Symmachiella macrocystis: one gene and its partner. The protein of the gene in region 1 interacts with the protein of each later gene in a pairwise test. Links are inferred from orthologs where the notes say so. Each region holds a gene or a part of one and is shown on either strand. Other genes may lie near its edges.

Region 1 (8,172 bases):
GAAAATTGCCGCGTTGTCGCAAGCCATCGCCCGAAAGTCCAAGAATCCCAGGCTACTGGTGGAAACACGCGTCGTGCATGATCGAACGCAGCAACTGCAAGACGAATCGTCCGATGCGATGAACGCGAGAAAACTCTTAGAGACTCAACCGCTCGATGGCCGCGCCAATGATACGTTGGGGCACTTCCTCTGTTTTGTGGAAAACGATTGGGAACAAGGAACGTTTTATCTCGCACGGTCCGATCACGAGGAAATTAAATTGGCCGCTCAACTTGAGCAGAAACAGAACACGACTGACGTCTCCCAGATTGGAGATGCCTGGTGGAAGTTAGCCGAACGAGCCACTGGAGAGAGTCAGCAACGTTACCAGCAACGTGCTCGACATTGGTATGAACAGGCGACGACAACACCGGGGACTTTTCAACAGAAATGGATTGCTTCGCGCGTTCAGCAGGCCTTGGAGGCCCCGTTCCCTGACCAAAAATTCTTCCTGACCGATCTGCCGGAGTTTGACCTAATTCTGGGACCGTGGGGATTTGCCAAGCACGGTAAAAAAGGGGCCTATCATCCGGATCCAATCATGGTCCATGGAAGTCATGTTGAGAATGGAATCGGCATGCACCCTCCCGGCGGCGGGCACTCGCGTGCGCGATACAACCTGGGAGGAAAATTTGGCACGTTACTCGGAGGAGCGGTCCTCGCAGCCGCAGCAGGGAGTTCCGGCGAATCGCCGGTAACCTTCAGCATTATCGCAGACAACCGCCTGCTCTGGACATCAAAGCCCCAACAAGCTGCTCAGCAAGTCGAAGATTTTGCCATCGATATTCGCGACGTCGAAATATTGGAACTGCGAACAACCTGTCCAGGAGGCGCGAACAATTGCCACGCCTGTTGGGTCGATCCCTACGTGATTCGTGAAGGCGGCCTTGTCCGCCGGAAACGCTAATTCGCACAAGTGCGACCGCGCGTTACTTTGCTCGGCTTTAGGCTGTAGTCCTTAGACCGTAGGGTTGGCAGCCGCTCAACAGCAGGCGATCCAAAGCCAAATCCCGCCCCCGACCAGCCCTACTGCCTACCGCCTACCGCCTACCGCCTACCGCCTACTACTCACGCCCAAGCCCGCCGGAAGAAATCCACCCAGTTGCGATACATGATGCCCTCAACATCGGCATCGCTGTAGCCGCGGGATTTGAGGATTTCTCCCAGTTTGTACAGATCGGCGATCGTCTCTAGGTCGTGGGGGGATTGTTCCTTGCCGAACCCGCCGTCCAGGTCCGAGCCGATGCCGCAGTGGTTGGCGTTGCCGGCGATTTGGCAGATGTGGTCGATGTGGTCCGCTAATGTCGACAACGTACACGCGTCGCTCGGTTGTGTGACGCCGATGACCCAGCCGGGTTGGATCATCCAGGCATCCATGGCGGCGCCGATGACTGAACCGCGCTCGATCAGGGCTTTGATTTGCTCATCCGTCAATTGCCGGTCGGCGTCGACCAGTGCGCGGCAATTGTGGTGGCTGGCCAAGACCGGGCCTTCGAAGATGTCCAGTGCTTCCCAAAAGGATTGATCCGCCAAGTGCGTGGCGTCCAGCAACATGCCGACGGCATCCATCGCTTTGAGCAGCGCCGGTCCGTCTGCTTTCAGGCCTCCTTTACTGCCGGTGCCGAAACAATACGGGTTTTCGCCGTAATGCGCGGGGCCCAAAATCCGTAGACCCAACTCATACCAGTGGTGAATCTGTTCCGGATTTTGAACCGGCTGGCTCCCCTCCATGCTCAGGATGTAGCCCATCGGCAGCTCATCCGTGTCGCCGCTTTCCCACTGGGCGACGTGCGCATCGAGAGTCGCTGCGTCGGTGATCGGCCGCAGCACGCCCCGTTCGACCATCGCTTGGTAATACGCCATTTGGCCGCGAGCAGCTCCATAGTCCGCTTCGCGGGACTGGTAAAACGTTCGCACCGCATCTTTGCGATGCAGCCGGGCGATCAGCGTCGAGATGGTGAGAAAGACATTGCCTTTCCGTAACTCCGTCCAGGAAACGGTGTTTTCACCCGGTACGATGTCCGTGAATTGACGCTCGAACTTGCGAATCTCGCTGACCGGCAGCATCAAATCGCGATTGAATTCCAGAGCATTCCAAGCCATATCCAGGTGGGCGTCGAAAATCAACATTTTGCTGAGGGCCTTCTATTCGCTTCGTGGTGGGAATTTTGGTGGAGGTCACCCGGCAACGGCTTTCGCCGGGTGAGATACCACTTTAACGCGCATGCGAAATGGTTGAAATGCAGGCGACCGACAATCGTAGCGTTTGGCACGCCGTCGGTTTGGGAAATGGCCGGCGACAGTGACGCATCACCGTGCGAATTCTTTACTCCGCTCGCTTTCCTCACCGGTAGTTCACCGTTTATGCTGATATGGTTATTGGTCTATCCGAACTGGTTATCAATCGAACAACGACGAGGTTACCCCATGCACCGCGCTTTCGTCCCGTTTTGTACGCTCATTATTTTGACTGTCGTCAGCAGCGCCGTCCTAGGAGACGAAACTGAGAAACCGTTACGGCGGGATTATACGATCCCCGTGGTCGATTTGGCCGGCGAGACCGAGCGGCAAGTCGTCGTGGACCGTGAGCCGGGGCAATATTTGGGACATCCGACGACGGTGCTGTTGGAAGACAATCAGACCATGATTTGCGTCTATCCCCAGGGGCATGGCCGTGGCGCGATTGTGATGAAACGCTCGAACGATGGCGGATTGACCTGGTCGGAGCGTCTGCCTGTGCCGGAAAACTGGTCGACATCAAAAGAAGTTCCCACGATCCATCGCGTGATCGACAAGCAAGGCGTCAAACGGTTGATTATGTTTTCGGGACTACACCCGATTCGCATGGCGGTCTCTGAAGATGACGGCGCCAGTTGGAGTCCGCTGAGACCGATCGGTGATTTTGGCGGAATCGTCACCATGTCCTGCGTGGGCCGTTTGGCCAATGGCGACTACATGGCGCTGTTTCATGACGACGGTCGTTTTCTCCGTAAGGACTCCAAACAAACCAAACCAGTGCAGTTCCATTTGTATAAAACCGTCAGCAGCGACGGAGGTTTGACTTGGAGCCAACCAGAAGTGATTGCCCAACACCCACAAGCGCATCTGTGCGAACCGGGTTGGATTCGTTCGCCTGATGGGAAACAGATCGCCGTGTTGCTGCGGGAAAATAGCCGCACACTGAATTCGTTCGTCATCTTCTCCGACGACGAAGGTCAGACTTGGAGCAAGCCGCGACAACTTCCGGCGGCATTGACCGGCGACCGGCATACGGGGCGTTATACGCCCGACGGACGGTTGTTCATCTCGTTCCGCGACACCACACACGAGAGTCCCACCAAAGGGGATTGGGTTGGCTGGGTCGGAACGTACGACGACATCGTCAACGGAACCGAAGGGCAATACCGTGTGCGGTTGATGGACAATCATCGCGGAGCCGACTGTGCCTACCCCGCCGTTGAATTGCTGCCCGATGGCACGTTTGTCACCACCACGTACGGTCATTGGGAAAAAGGCAAGAAGCCTTATATCGTCAGCGTTCGTTTCACCATGGACGAACTCGACGCGAAGGCCAAAAAATAATCCGCCCGCGAATTCCGCCAATTCATCCCTCAGCCCCCGGCTTTGCCGGGGGGGAAATGACCCATCCGCGTTACCCCCCGGCGGAGCCGGGGGCTGAGGGGGGGTGTTATTTCACCATTGCCAGGAATTCGTCTTCGGTCAGCACCGGGACGCCCAGGCTGGTCGCCTTGTCGAGTTTGCTGCCCGCTTTTTCGCCGGCGACGACGTAGTCGGTCTTCTTCGAGACGCTACCGGCCGCCTTTCCGCCATGATTGCGGATCAACTCCTTGATCTCGTCGCGCGTGAATTTTGTCAGCGTGCCGGTGACGACGATCGTTTTCCCGTCGAAAACCAAATCACCTTCCACGGTTTCTTGCGCTTCGACTGGTTCGCCGAAGTTCAATCCAAACCCCCGCAACTCCTCAACAATGCAGCGGCCGACTTCGGAATGGAAAAACTGGGACACAGCTGCGGCGATGACCGGGCCGATCTCATCGACTTCGGCCAACTGTTCCTCGGTTTGCTGCATGATTTCATCCAACGTGCCGAACCGTCGCATCAAGACCTGCGACGTGTTCGTGCCGACATGGCGAATATTCAAGCCCGTCAGCAGCCGCCAGAGCGGTTGCGTCTTGGAACCTTCGATGGCGGCGAGCAGGTTGTCGACTGATTTTTCTCCCATCCGTTCCAGCGCGAGCAGTTCTTCGCGGCGGTCAGACAAACGATACACATCGGTCAGGCTCGTCAACAGCTTTGCCGCTAGCAATTGTTCGATCAGTTTGATGCCCAAGCCCTCGATATCCATCGCTGCCCGCGAGGCGAAGAACCGTAAGGTTTCGCGCAATTGCGCGGGGCAATCGGGGTTGGGGCAACGGACGTAGACACCTCCCTCGTCTTGCACCGCCGGTGTCTCGCAAACAGGGCAATTCTTGGGGAATGGGAATTCCTCTTCGGTCCCATCGCGACGGTCTTCCTCGACACGGACGACGTGCGGAATGATCTTGCCCGCTTTTTCGACCACAACCCAGTCGCCGATACGAACACCCAACCGTTCGACTTCGTCCCGATTGTGCAAACTGGCTCGCGAGACGGTCGTCAGATCGATTTCCACCGGTTTGAGATGCGCTACGGGTGTCAGCGCGCCGGTCTTGCCGACTTGCACGTCGATGCTTTCAATCTGCGTGACCGCTTCGTACTTCTCCCACTTGTAAGCCAAAATCCAGCGCGGGCTTTTGCTGGTCCGCCCCAATTCCTCCTGGACTTCCCGGTCGTTGACCTTGAGCACAATGCCGTCGACTTCAAAATCCAACGAGTGTAAGTTCTCAATGAATGTTTCACATTGGGTCAGCGCCACATCGAGGAACGGGCATAGCGTGACGCCGGGAGTGGTGGGAATGCCCCAATTGCGGATGGCGGTGAGGAACTCCATCTGCGTGGGGAATTCAACGCCTTCCACATACCCCGCTCCATGAGCAAAAAACCGCAGCTTGCGTTGGATGGCGATCTTGGGATCGAGCAACTTCAGCGCGCCGGCGGCGGAATTGCGGGGATTGATGAAGACTTGCTCACCGGCTTGGGCCTGCGCGGCTTTGATGTGCGCGAAGTCGGGATTACTGATGAAGACCTCGCCACGCACCTCGAGCACGGGGGGAGGATTGTCTCCCCGCAGCCGCAGCGGGACGCCTCGTAAAATGCGGGCATTGTGCGTGATGTCATCCCCCTGCCGCCCATCGCCACGGGTGACACCTTGCACCAACAGACCATTTTCGTAAATCAGCGAAATGGCCACACCGTCGATTTTGTACTCCGCTACATAGGCCAAATCGTCGTCACTGCCGAGCAGTTTTTTGAGGCGCGTGTCGAAATCGCGCACAGCGTCGACATCATAGACATTGTCGATCGACAACATCGGCTCTCGATGCTCGACCGTGTTGAACCCGGCAATCGGTTCGCCGCCCACCTTGTGCGAAGGGCTGTCGGGCGTGTCGAATTCGGGGTGTTGTTGTTCGAGCGTTTCGAGTTGCTTGAGCAGTTTGTCGAATTCGCGGTCCGGAATTTCCGGGCGTGCCTCGACATAATACAAGTAGCTATGCCGCCGCAATTCGTCGCGGAGCTTTTCGATTTGCTTTTGAACTTTGGCAGACATGGCGGGCAGCGCTATGGGAGAAGGGGTTGACCGGAAGGGCGAGACTTCCGCCGGGCCGCTAGAGAGGAAACCGTTTGGGTAGCGCGCGGCTCAGCGGGAGCTTCGCCCTCCCGCCCAGCGAAATTGCGCGGTGTTCAATCGGTGCATTTGTTCATGATCGGCACCATGCAGAGAAATTTCATCGGAGCATCGCCCGTATTGCGAAACTGGTGCACCTCGTCAGAGACGACGTAGATGCAGTCGCCGGCAGCGATCGAATGTTCGGTCTCCCCTTCGTAGACTCGTCCGTTGCCTTCGAGCACATAGACTTCATGTTCGTAGGGATGATTGTGCTTGGGGGTTTCGCCTCCCGGTTCGAGTTCGAACATTCGCATGGCGAAATTGGGAGCTCCATCGTCTTCGCCGATCAACCACCGCACCTTGGCGCCGACGGCCCCTTCCATCTCGACCGGGGTTTGTGTGATCGCTTCGTGATTGCGAACTTTCATGATTCGGGCCCTTTCGTGGAGGTTTCCGCTTCAGGCGGGTTGGTGATAGTCATGCGGTTTTCTCGCAAAGTATGAAGCCGGTCGACGGTCATGGCCAGAAAACCGAGCGTCAAGATGGCTCCCACTTCGACACCGATCAGAATTCCGGCATAGGCATTGAGGAATTTCGCCACCGGCGCACGGGGGTCGCTGAGCGTCGCCATCGTAACGGCTAGAATTGTGATCGCAAACAATGTCCCAGCGACGATCGTCAGAGGGAAAAAAATGTTGTTGCGGGGCGGGGTCTCAGGCATCGTTTTAAACTCGGCCGTGTTGAGAAAACAGGGGATCGCTATAGCGGAATTATAGGTACTCTTGTGGGTCGCCGCGAGTTCAAGGTCAGGCATTTCGCTTGCGATCATCAGCACAGATCGGTAGGACGGTAGGGAGACCGCTATCAAAAACGACTCCTCGATTCTCCGATACTGAGTTTCGATACCGCTGATTCTACACCGATTTCACGGATCTGCCCATGTCCCCCCAGGATGCCGCTCTGCACGACCCCACCGCTTTGGCCGGAATCGGCAATCTGGAGGTCGTGGCCAAACGGATCGTCGAGGGATTCATGATGGGGCAACACCTCAGCCCCCACAAAGGCTCCAGCGTGGAATTTGTGGAGCATCGGCAATATCACCCCGGCGATGAAGTCCGGCACATTGATTGGCGGGCTTATGGAAAGACCAAGCGGTATTTCGTCAAAGAGTATGAAGACGAAACCAATCTCCGCTGTCGACTGATCGTCGATTGCTCCGGCAGCATGGCGTATGCGGGCAAGACGCTCAGCAAACTCGCCTATGCTCGACAATTAGCGGCCGCTTTGGGATATCTGTTGCTGCTACAGCGCGATGCTGTGGGTTGGGTGACGTTCGACACGAAGATTCGGGACAACATCGAACCATCCGCCAAGCCGCAGGCATTCCCGCAACTCGTACAATCATTGAGTCACGTTGTTCCGGGGGGCGAAACCAGTCTAGGGTCGGTGCTGGAAAGGATCGTCCCGACGCTCAGCCGTCGCAGCTTGGTGGTCCTACTGAGCGATTGCTTTGACGATCTCGACGCTTTATCCCGCGCGCTGCGACAATTTCGGCACGCGCGGCACGAAGTGCTACTGTTTCATATTGTCGCCCCCGAAGAGGAAGATTTCCCCTTCAGCCGCCCCACACAATTCCGCGACTTGGAAGGCACCCATTCACCGCAATTGGTCGACCCCCATCGCCTGCGTTCGCACTATTTGACCAAGTACCGAGAATTCTGCAACGAGCTGCGAGGTCTCTCGACTGGAATCGGTGTCGATTATTGCCCATTCACCACAGCAATGCCCTACGCCCGCGCCTTAGGGGCTTATCTGGATGCCCGTGCGCGCGTGACCAAAGGGCGGCGTTAGAACGGGCGTTGGTCCGGTTAATGAAAAACTCCGGGGTGGCCGCGATAGCTCTGCTATCGGGGCGGGCGCAGCCCGCAAGAATCCGCAATTTCCGCGATCTTAAACAAGCAGAGTCTGTTGGTAGGGACAGCTGAAATTGCTGCTTCTTGTGCCTACAGCACACCGATTGCCGTTGGCAATCGCTGCCACCCGATGACTGCCAAACACCCATCCCCAACCAACTCTACTGGCTACTAGCTACCGCCAACTCTTCCTGGCCACCGGCCACTAGTCCCCCCCCCGGACTCCTCTTTACCCACTGAGCAATCTGTGCCAACATCCGCCCATGCTTGTCAATTCCACAAATTTGGTACTGTTGTTCGTCGTCTGCGGCAGTCTCGTTGCAGTGCTGTTGATCAATGCGCTGCGACTGCGGCGGCGGGACGGTGGTGCTTCGGTTGATTCGAACCTTGAGAATCCAGACACGCAAGTACTCGATATAAAAACACCGGGACCTGCTTTGTGGCGGCGGACAA
Region 2 (6,316 bases), 2.9 Mb from region 1 along the record:
ACAATCGTGCGTCCAATGATTTCGAGTTCGTCGCGGGCGACAGCGCGGTTGGTCCGCATCGCCACGGGCAACATCACTGCACAGGCCAAACCGTGCGGGACACGACAATGCACCCCCAGCGCCGCTGCCACACCGTGCGCCATCCCCAGGCCGGAATTCGCCAATGCCATGCCTGATAACAACGCCGCATGCGCCATCGCCTCCCGAGCGGGGCGAGAATCGCCGTGGGCAACCGCTGCGGTAATCGCTGGTACCGCACGTTTCAATCCCTCAATGGCCAACGCTTGTGGAATCGGTTGTCGGCGGCGAGAAATGTAACTTTCGATGCACTGCGTAATCGCATCCATCCCGGTGTAAGCGGTTGTCGTCGCCGGGACCGTGACCATCAATTCTGGATCGATAAGCACGATGTCGGGCATCATCGCATCGGACCGCAGGCTTTTTTTGAAGGGGGGATCGTAGGAAGAAATCACCGCGTTTTTCGTGGCTTCACTGCCGGTGCCCGCGGTCGTGGGCATGGCCAGCAAGGGGAGCGGAGCGGCTATGATCTCCCGACCCCGCCCGACCCCTTCCAAATAATCCTGAACCGAGTCCCCGGCAGCATTGGTGACAATCGCGGCAGCGGCTTTCGCTAGATCGATTGCCGCTCCGCCCCCAACCGCCATGACAAAATCGCCCGCTGCAGGTTGATGTTGGCGCAATTGTTCAACCAACCGGTCGACGTCGGCGACCTCCGGTTCGTGTGAGATATCCGCCACGTGGATTGATTTGATATCCTGAGCGGCGAGTCGCTGCTGAATTTCTGCCAACATCCCGTTGCGGCATAAGGTCTGTGATCCCACAACCACAAAAGCTCGCTGTCCCAGCCCGCGGGCCAATTCGCCGACTTCGGCGCGACGTCCCCAGCCAAAACAAATTTGCGCAGGTGTCAGCAGATTGTACGAGAGGGAATTCAACAACTTGGCGGACTCCTGTTTTAGCATTGAGGCACGCTGTGTACGGTCAGCCGAAGATCACCGACTGTTGATCGTCGGTTGTACGTTGTTTCATACACGCAATTCCACCCCGGAGACAAGCAGCCCATAGTTGGAATTGTGTTTCAGCGGTGCTACCCCCTATCATGTCTGCACGCGGGGAACGCAGGTCTAGCTTGGTCGTCGTACAGGAGAATCAACAGTGCAGCGGATTGCGATTTTAGGTTTGGGACGCTTTGGAACCACGCTGGCGAAGAGCTTGGGCAAAAGTGATGTCGAAGTGATTGCGATCGATCGCAATCCGAATCTCGTCACCGCTGTAAAAGACGACGTCGCCTTGGCCGTTCGGCTCGATTCCACCGACGAAGAAGCCCTGCTCAGCCAGGACGTGCAAAATTGCGATGTTTGCGTCGTTGCTATCGGCGAAAACTTTGAAGGAGCGCTACTGACGACGGCGACTCTGAAGAAAATCGGTGCCAAGCGGATCATCTGCCGTGCGCAAACAACGACGCATGCGGAAATCTTTCAAAGCATCGGGGCCGATGACATCGTGCAACCCGAAATTGAAACCGGCAACAGCCTGGCCCGTCGCTTAGCCAATCCGCAGTTCCAGGACCTGATCGAACTGGCTGAAGGGTACAGCCTGATCGACATCCGCTGTCCGGTTGAGTTTCGCGGCAAGACGTTGTCGCAACTGCAACTGCGGACAGAATATCAGGTGAACCTTGTTGCTTTAAAGCGGACTGTGACGGTCCAAAAAGATGGCGAACTGATTCAAACCCTACGCATCACCAGCGTCCCCAAACCCGACGACGTCATGCAGCCCGACGACGTCCTCGTATTAGTCGGCTCCCACGAAAGCCTAGAACGCCTACCGCGAGGTTAGGCGGTAGACTATAGACCTTAGACTGTAGGACTGCGCAGCTAAGCGATCATAAACAAACACTGGCCACCGGCCACTGACCACCGGCCACTACTTTCTGCCTACTGCCTACTCAACTCACGTCCAAGCTTCATCCCAGTTTCCGTCATAAGCGGAGATGATACGGCCGGGTTCGAAGTTCACCGGGGCTTGGGCAAGAATCCGTAGCCAAACCGGGTGCCCGTTACGGGTGCCGACCAGTGAGACGTGCGGACCCAAATCGTCCGCCTCATCCACGGGCAGTGCTTGCCAGCGAAACTCGGTCACGTCGTCTAGCAATTTGTAGACGCCGTTGAGGTCGAGCGAAAAGTTGGAAGAGGTCTGCGTGCCGTCTTTAGGACCACCCACAACCTCGGTCCGGGAAGCGAAGATTGTCACCTCCCATTGCGAGTCGATCTGGTGGTAATGACAGCCCACAGGCGCGAGTACATCAAACGCGTGAATCTCTTCCGTGGCGTCGTATGTAAGGTCTTGAATCCATTGCGGAGGTTGAGTCATCGGTGCGTTTTTCTGGAAATTGGTGGCCACAAGTCCATAGAATCGATGAAGATAATTTGCAATCGTCACGACGCCCGAAGCCCAAACGGTTCACACGCCCGCTCAACCGCCGAGTCAAATTGCTAAAACCCATCATGCCCCAAAGCGGAGGCATTTTCGATACCTGCCACTCGCTCAATAGCCGATTTCACCCAAAACCCCATGATTGTATCAATTAGGTCGACCGCGAAGGATAGGCCCACAAATAGCGTAAAGAATCCTTAGCGCGCTCCATTCCGCTGGTCCCTAAGTTGATCAAAATAGGAGACACGAAGCGTTTACTATGAGTAGTTTTACCTATTTTCGTGAGAGCGTCCGCCGAGCCTGCGCAGTAATTTTTTGTACGGGAACTGGTTTACGACTTCACCGCACGACAAAATTCACCATCCGCCCCGGCACAGCGATCACTTTCACCACTTTTTTGTCGCTGATTTGTTTTTGCACCGTCTCGTCGGCTTCGGCGGCGGCTTGCATCGCAGCGGGGTCTGCCTCGGCGGGGATCCGGATGATCGCCCGCTTCTTACCGTTGACCTGCACCGGGATTTCGATTTCCGACTCGACGATCATCGCCGGATCAAATTCCGGCCACGGTGCATAGGCCAACGTTTCGCCATGCCCTAACAACTCCCACAATTCCTCAGCCAAGTGCGGCGCGAACGGGCTTAACATCAAGACGAATGCTTCCATCACCGATTGGGGACGGGAATCCTGTTGGCTGAAATGATTGGTGAATTCCATCAACCGGCTGATCGCCGTGTTAAATGACAATTTCTCGCAGTCGTCACTGACTGCTTGAATGGTTTTATGCAAGATCCGCAATTGATCGGCGTTGGGTTCGACAGCTTGGATCGCGGGATTCAATTTGATATCTTCCGCAACATCATCGGCGATCATCCGCCAAGCTCGAGCCAAAAACCGGCTGACCCCCTCCACGCCGCTCATGTTCCAGGGCTTGGTCTGTTCCAACGGGCCCATGAACATTTCATACAACCGCAACGCATCGGCTCCATACACGTCGACGACTTCATCGGGGTTGATGACGTTGCCCCGCGATTTGGACATCTTGAACGACCGGCTTTCCACGGCAACGTCGGCGTCGTCCTTCAATACAAAATCGTTCCCCTGCTTATCAACTTGATCCATTTCCAAGCGGAAGGCGGTGACGGTTTCGCCCGTTTGTTTGCTAACTTTCCCCTCAACGCCCTCAGGAGCATCGCGGACCATCGCGGACGATAACCAACTCCCATCAGCTGTCTGATAGGCGGTCAATTCCGCCTCGCCCAAAATCATGCCTTGGTTGACCAATCGGTCAAACGGTTCAGGGGTGGAGACATAACCGCGGTCGAACAACACTTTGTGCCAAAAACGCGCGTACAATAAGTGCAAGACCGCATGCTCGGCGCCGCCGATATACAAATCGACCGGCATCCAGAATTTTTCCAATTCCTCGCCGACGAATCGTTCGCTGTTTTTGGGATCGATGTACCGCAAGTAATACCAGCACGAGCCAGCCCATTGCGGCATGCTATTCGTTTCACGAACCAACTTCGTGCCGTCCTCAGCGGTCGAATATAACCATTCGTCACCCGCTTCGGCCAACGGTGGTTCCGGGCGTCCGTGCGGTTTGAACTCGGACATATCGGGCAACGTGACCGGCAAATCTTTGTCCTCAACAGCCCGCATCAAGCCGGTCGGGTTGCCCGCATCGTCCAACTCATGCCAGATCGGAAACGGCTCGCCCCAAAAGTGCTGCCGGCTGAACAACCAGTCCCGCAACCGATAATTCACCGCTCCTCGGCCCAAGCCGGATGTGTTCAATTCTTCGGTGATTTTTGTTTTAAATGCCGCTGTCTCCATGCCGTCGTATGCGGCGGAATTGACGGCTGTTCCCAATCCAGCGAAGGGAAACCGTTTCTCGCCGTTGATCTCGGTTGCCAACGCGGCTTCATCGCGCGACGCCTCATACCCCTCCGGGGGTTGGACGACGGGGCGGATTTCGATGTCGAAGGTGACGGCGAATTCCCAGTCGCGCAAGTCATGCGCCGGAACCGCCATGATCGCCCCGGTGCCGTAGCTGATCAAAACATAGTCGGCGATCCAAATCGGAATCTGTTCGCCGTTGACCGGATTGATCGCATAACTGCCGGTGAAGACGCCCGATTTCTCTTTGGCCAAATCGGTGCGATCCAAATCGCTCTTGGTCGCCGATTTGTCGCGATACGCAACAACCGCCTCGCGCTGTTCATCCGTTGCCAAGCGATCGACAACAGGATGCTCCGGCGCTAACACCATATACGTTGCACCGTACAACGTATCGGGGCGGGTGGTATAGACCCGCAACACATCGTCCCCCGGTTCGGTCGGGAACCCGGATTTGCCGCGCGCCGTTTTCCAGGCTTCGATATCGTCGCCGATATAAAAATCGACCTCCGCCCCTTCGCTGCGGCCGATCCAATTTCGCTGTAAGGCCTTGATCGAGTCGGGCCAATTCACCTCTTCCAACTCGTTCAACAACCGCTCCGCATACGAGGTGATCCGCAACATCCATTGTCGCAACGGAATCCGCGTCACCGGATGGCCGCCCCGCTCGCTCACTCCGCCGATGACCTCTTCGTTGGCCAATACCGTTCCCAAGGCGGGACACCAATTCACCGGTGCTTCGGTTTGATAGGCCAAGCGGTTTTTGTCTTGATAACGACGGACCGCTTCGTCGCCGGCAGCGGTGATATCCTCGGGAATCGGCAACTCAGCGATCGGCCGACCGCATTGCTGTTCTTCGTCGAACCAGGTGTCGAACAATTCCAAGAAGATCCACTGCGTCCAACGAAAAAAGTCTTCGTCGGTCGTCGCCAATTCGCGGTCCCAGTCGTAGCTGAAACCCAACATTTTTAATTGGCGGCGGAAGGTACCGATGTTTTTGTAGGTCGTTTCTCGCGGATGCGTACCGGTTTTGATGGCGTGTTGCTCGGCCGGCAAGCCAAAGGCGTCCCACCCCATGGGATGCAATACCGCTTTGCCTCGCATGCGGGAATAACGACAGACAATATCAGTCGCCGTATAACCTTCCGGATGCCCCACATGTAAACCGTCTCCCGAAGGATAGGGAAACATGTCCAACACATACAATTTGGGCTGATCGGAGATTTTCGGAGCAGCAAAAGTCTTGTGCTGTTCCCAATAAGCTTGCCACTTGGGCTCAATCCGCTTGGCGTCGTAACGAGGCATGGTATTTAGTTGGAACGTGAATTGGGTGGATGAAAGTAGCCAGTGGCGAGTGGCCGGTGGCCAGAAAAATATTCGTAGGTCAGGCTCCTGCCTGACATTCTGTGGATTTGATCATCGATCGGTAAATTCGTCAAACGGAAGCCTAACCGACACGCTGACATCGTTTACTGGCCACTAGCCACCGACCACTGGCCACTAACCAAGCTCCAGCCCGAAGAGTTGACACGCGTTGCGGGTGGTAAGTTCGCCGAAGGCTTCGGGCGTCATGCCGTGCACCTCCGCTAGGCAGGCGGCTGTGTAGCGGACATAGCTCGGTTCGTTACGTTTGCCCCGTCTTGGCGTGGGCGCCAAATACGGGGCATCGGTTTCTACCAAAATGCGATCGAGGGGAATCTCTTTGGCCAAGTCTCGCAGGTTGGCGGCTTTCTTAAAAGTCACCATCCCCGAAAACGAAATGTGCATCCCCATTTCCAGGCAGGCTCGTGCAGTCTCCAGGTCATCACAAAACGAATGCATCACCCCGACCAAGAGTCCCTCGGCAGCAGCGATTTTGAGCTGTTCCAAGACCTCGGCGGACGCGTCGCGGCAATGGACGATGAACGGCAGGTTCTTCTGGCGAGCGAACGCCATGTGTTGTTGAAAGTGTTCGACTTGCAGG

The links. The genes of interacting proteins can lie anywhere in the genome.
Region 2: the proteins of ligA (region 1) and leuS interact in binary tests that used the Escherichia coli proteins (3 or more experiments, as listed by UniProt). The link is inferred for Symmachiella macrocystis from one-to-one orthologs.

Annotation. Positions count from the first base shown.
Region 1 is NZ_SJPP01000001.1:1,489,110-1,497,281, forward strand. Bases 3,238-6,230 are described here. They hold ligA (NAD-dependent DNA ligase LigA), read right to left. Parts: upstream 5,747-6,230; coding sequence 3,728-5,746; downstream 3,238-3,727. Other genes in these bases: CA54_RS05830 (sialidase family protein), read left to right, coding at 3,238-3,621; CA54_RS05840 (cupin domain-containing protein), read right to left, coding at 5,881-6,230. Also shown: CA54_RS05820 (NPCBM/NEW2 domain-containing protein), read left to right, coding at 1-946; CA54_RS05825 (dipeptidase), read right to left, coding at 1,108-2,169; more of CA54_RS05830, read left to right, coding at 2,467-3,237; more of CA54_RS05840, read right to left, coding at 6,231-6,234; CA54_RS05845 (hypothetical protein), read right to left, coding at 6,231-6,620; CA54_RS05850 (DUF58 domain-containing protein), read left to right, coding at 6,746-7,657; CA54_RS05855 (hypothetical protein), read left to right, coding at 7,983-8,172. UniProt on the Escherichia coli protein: DNA ligase that catalyzes the formation of phosphodiester linkages between 5'-phosphoryl and 3'-hydroxyl groups in double-stranded DNA using NAD as a coenzyme and as the energy source for the reaction.
Region 2 is NZ_SJPP01000001.1:4,436,794-4,443,109, forward strand. The notes cover bases 2,597-5,978. They hold leuS (leucine--tRNA ligase), read right to left. Parts: upstream 5,659-5,978; coding sequence 2,797-5,658; downstream 2,597-2,796. Other genes in these bases: CA54_RS17315 (TatD family hydrolase), read right to left, coding at 5,854-5,978. In the rest of the region: CA54_RS17295 (iron-containing alcohol dehydrogenase), read right to left, coding at 1-956; CA54_RS17300 (potassium channel family protein), read left to right, coding at 1,177-1,860; CA54_RS17305 (hypothetical protein), read right to left, coding at 1,975-2,394; more of CA54_RS17315, read right to left, coding at 5,979-6,316.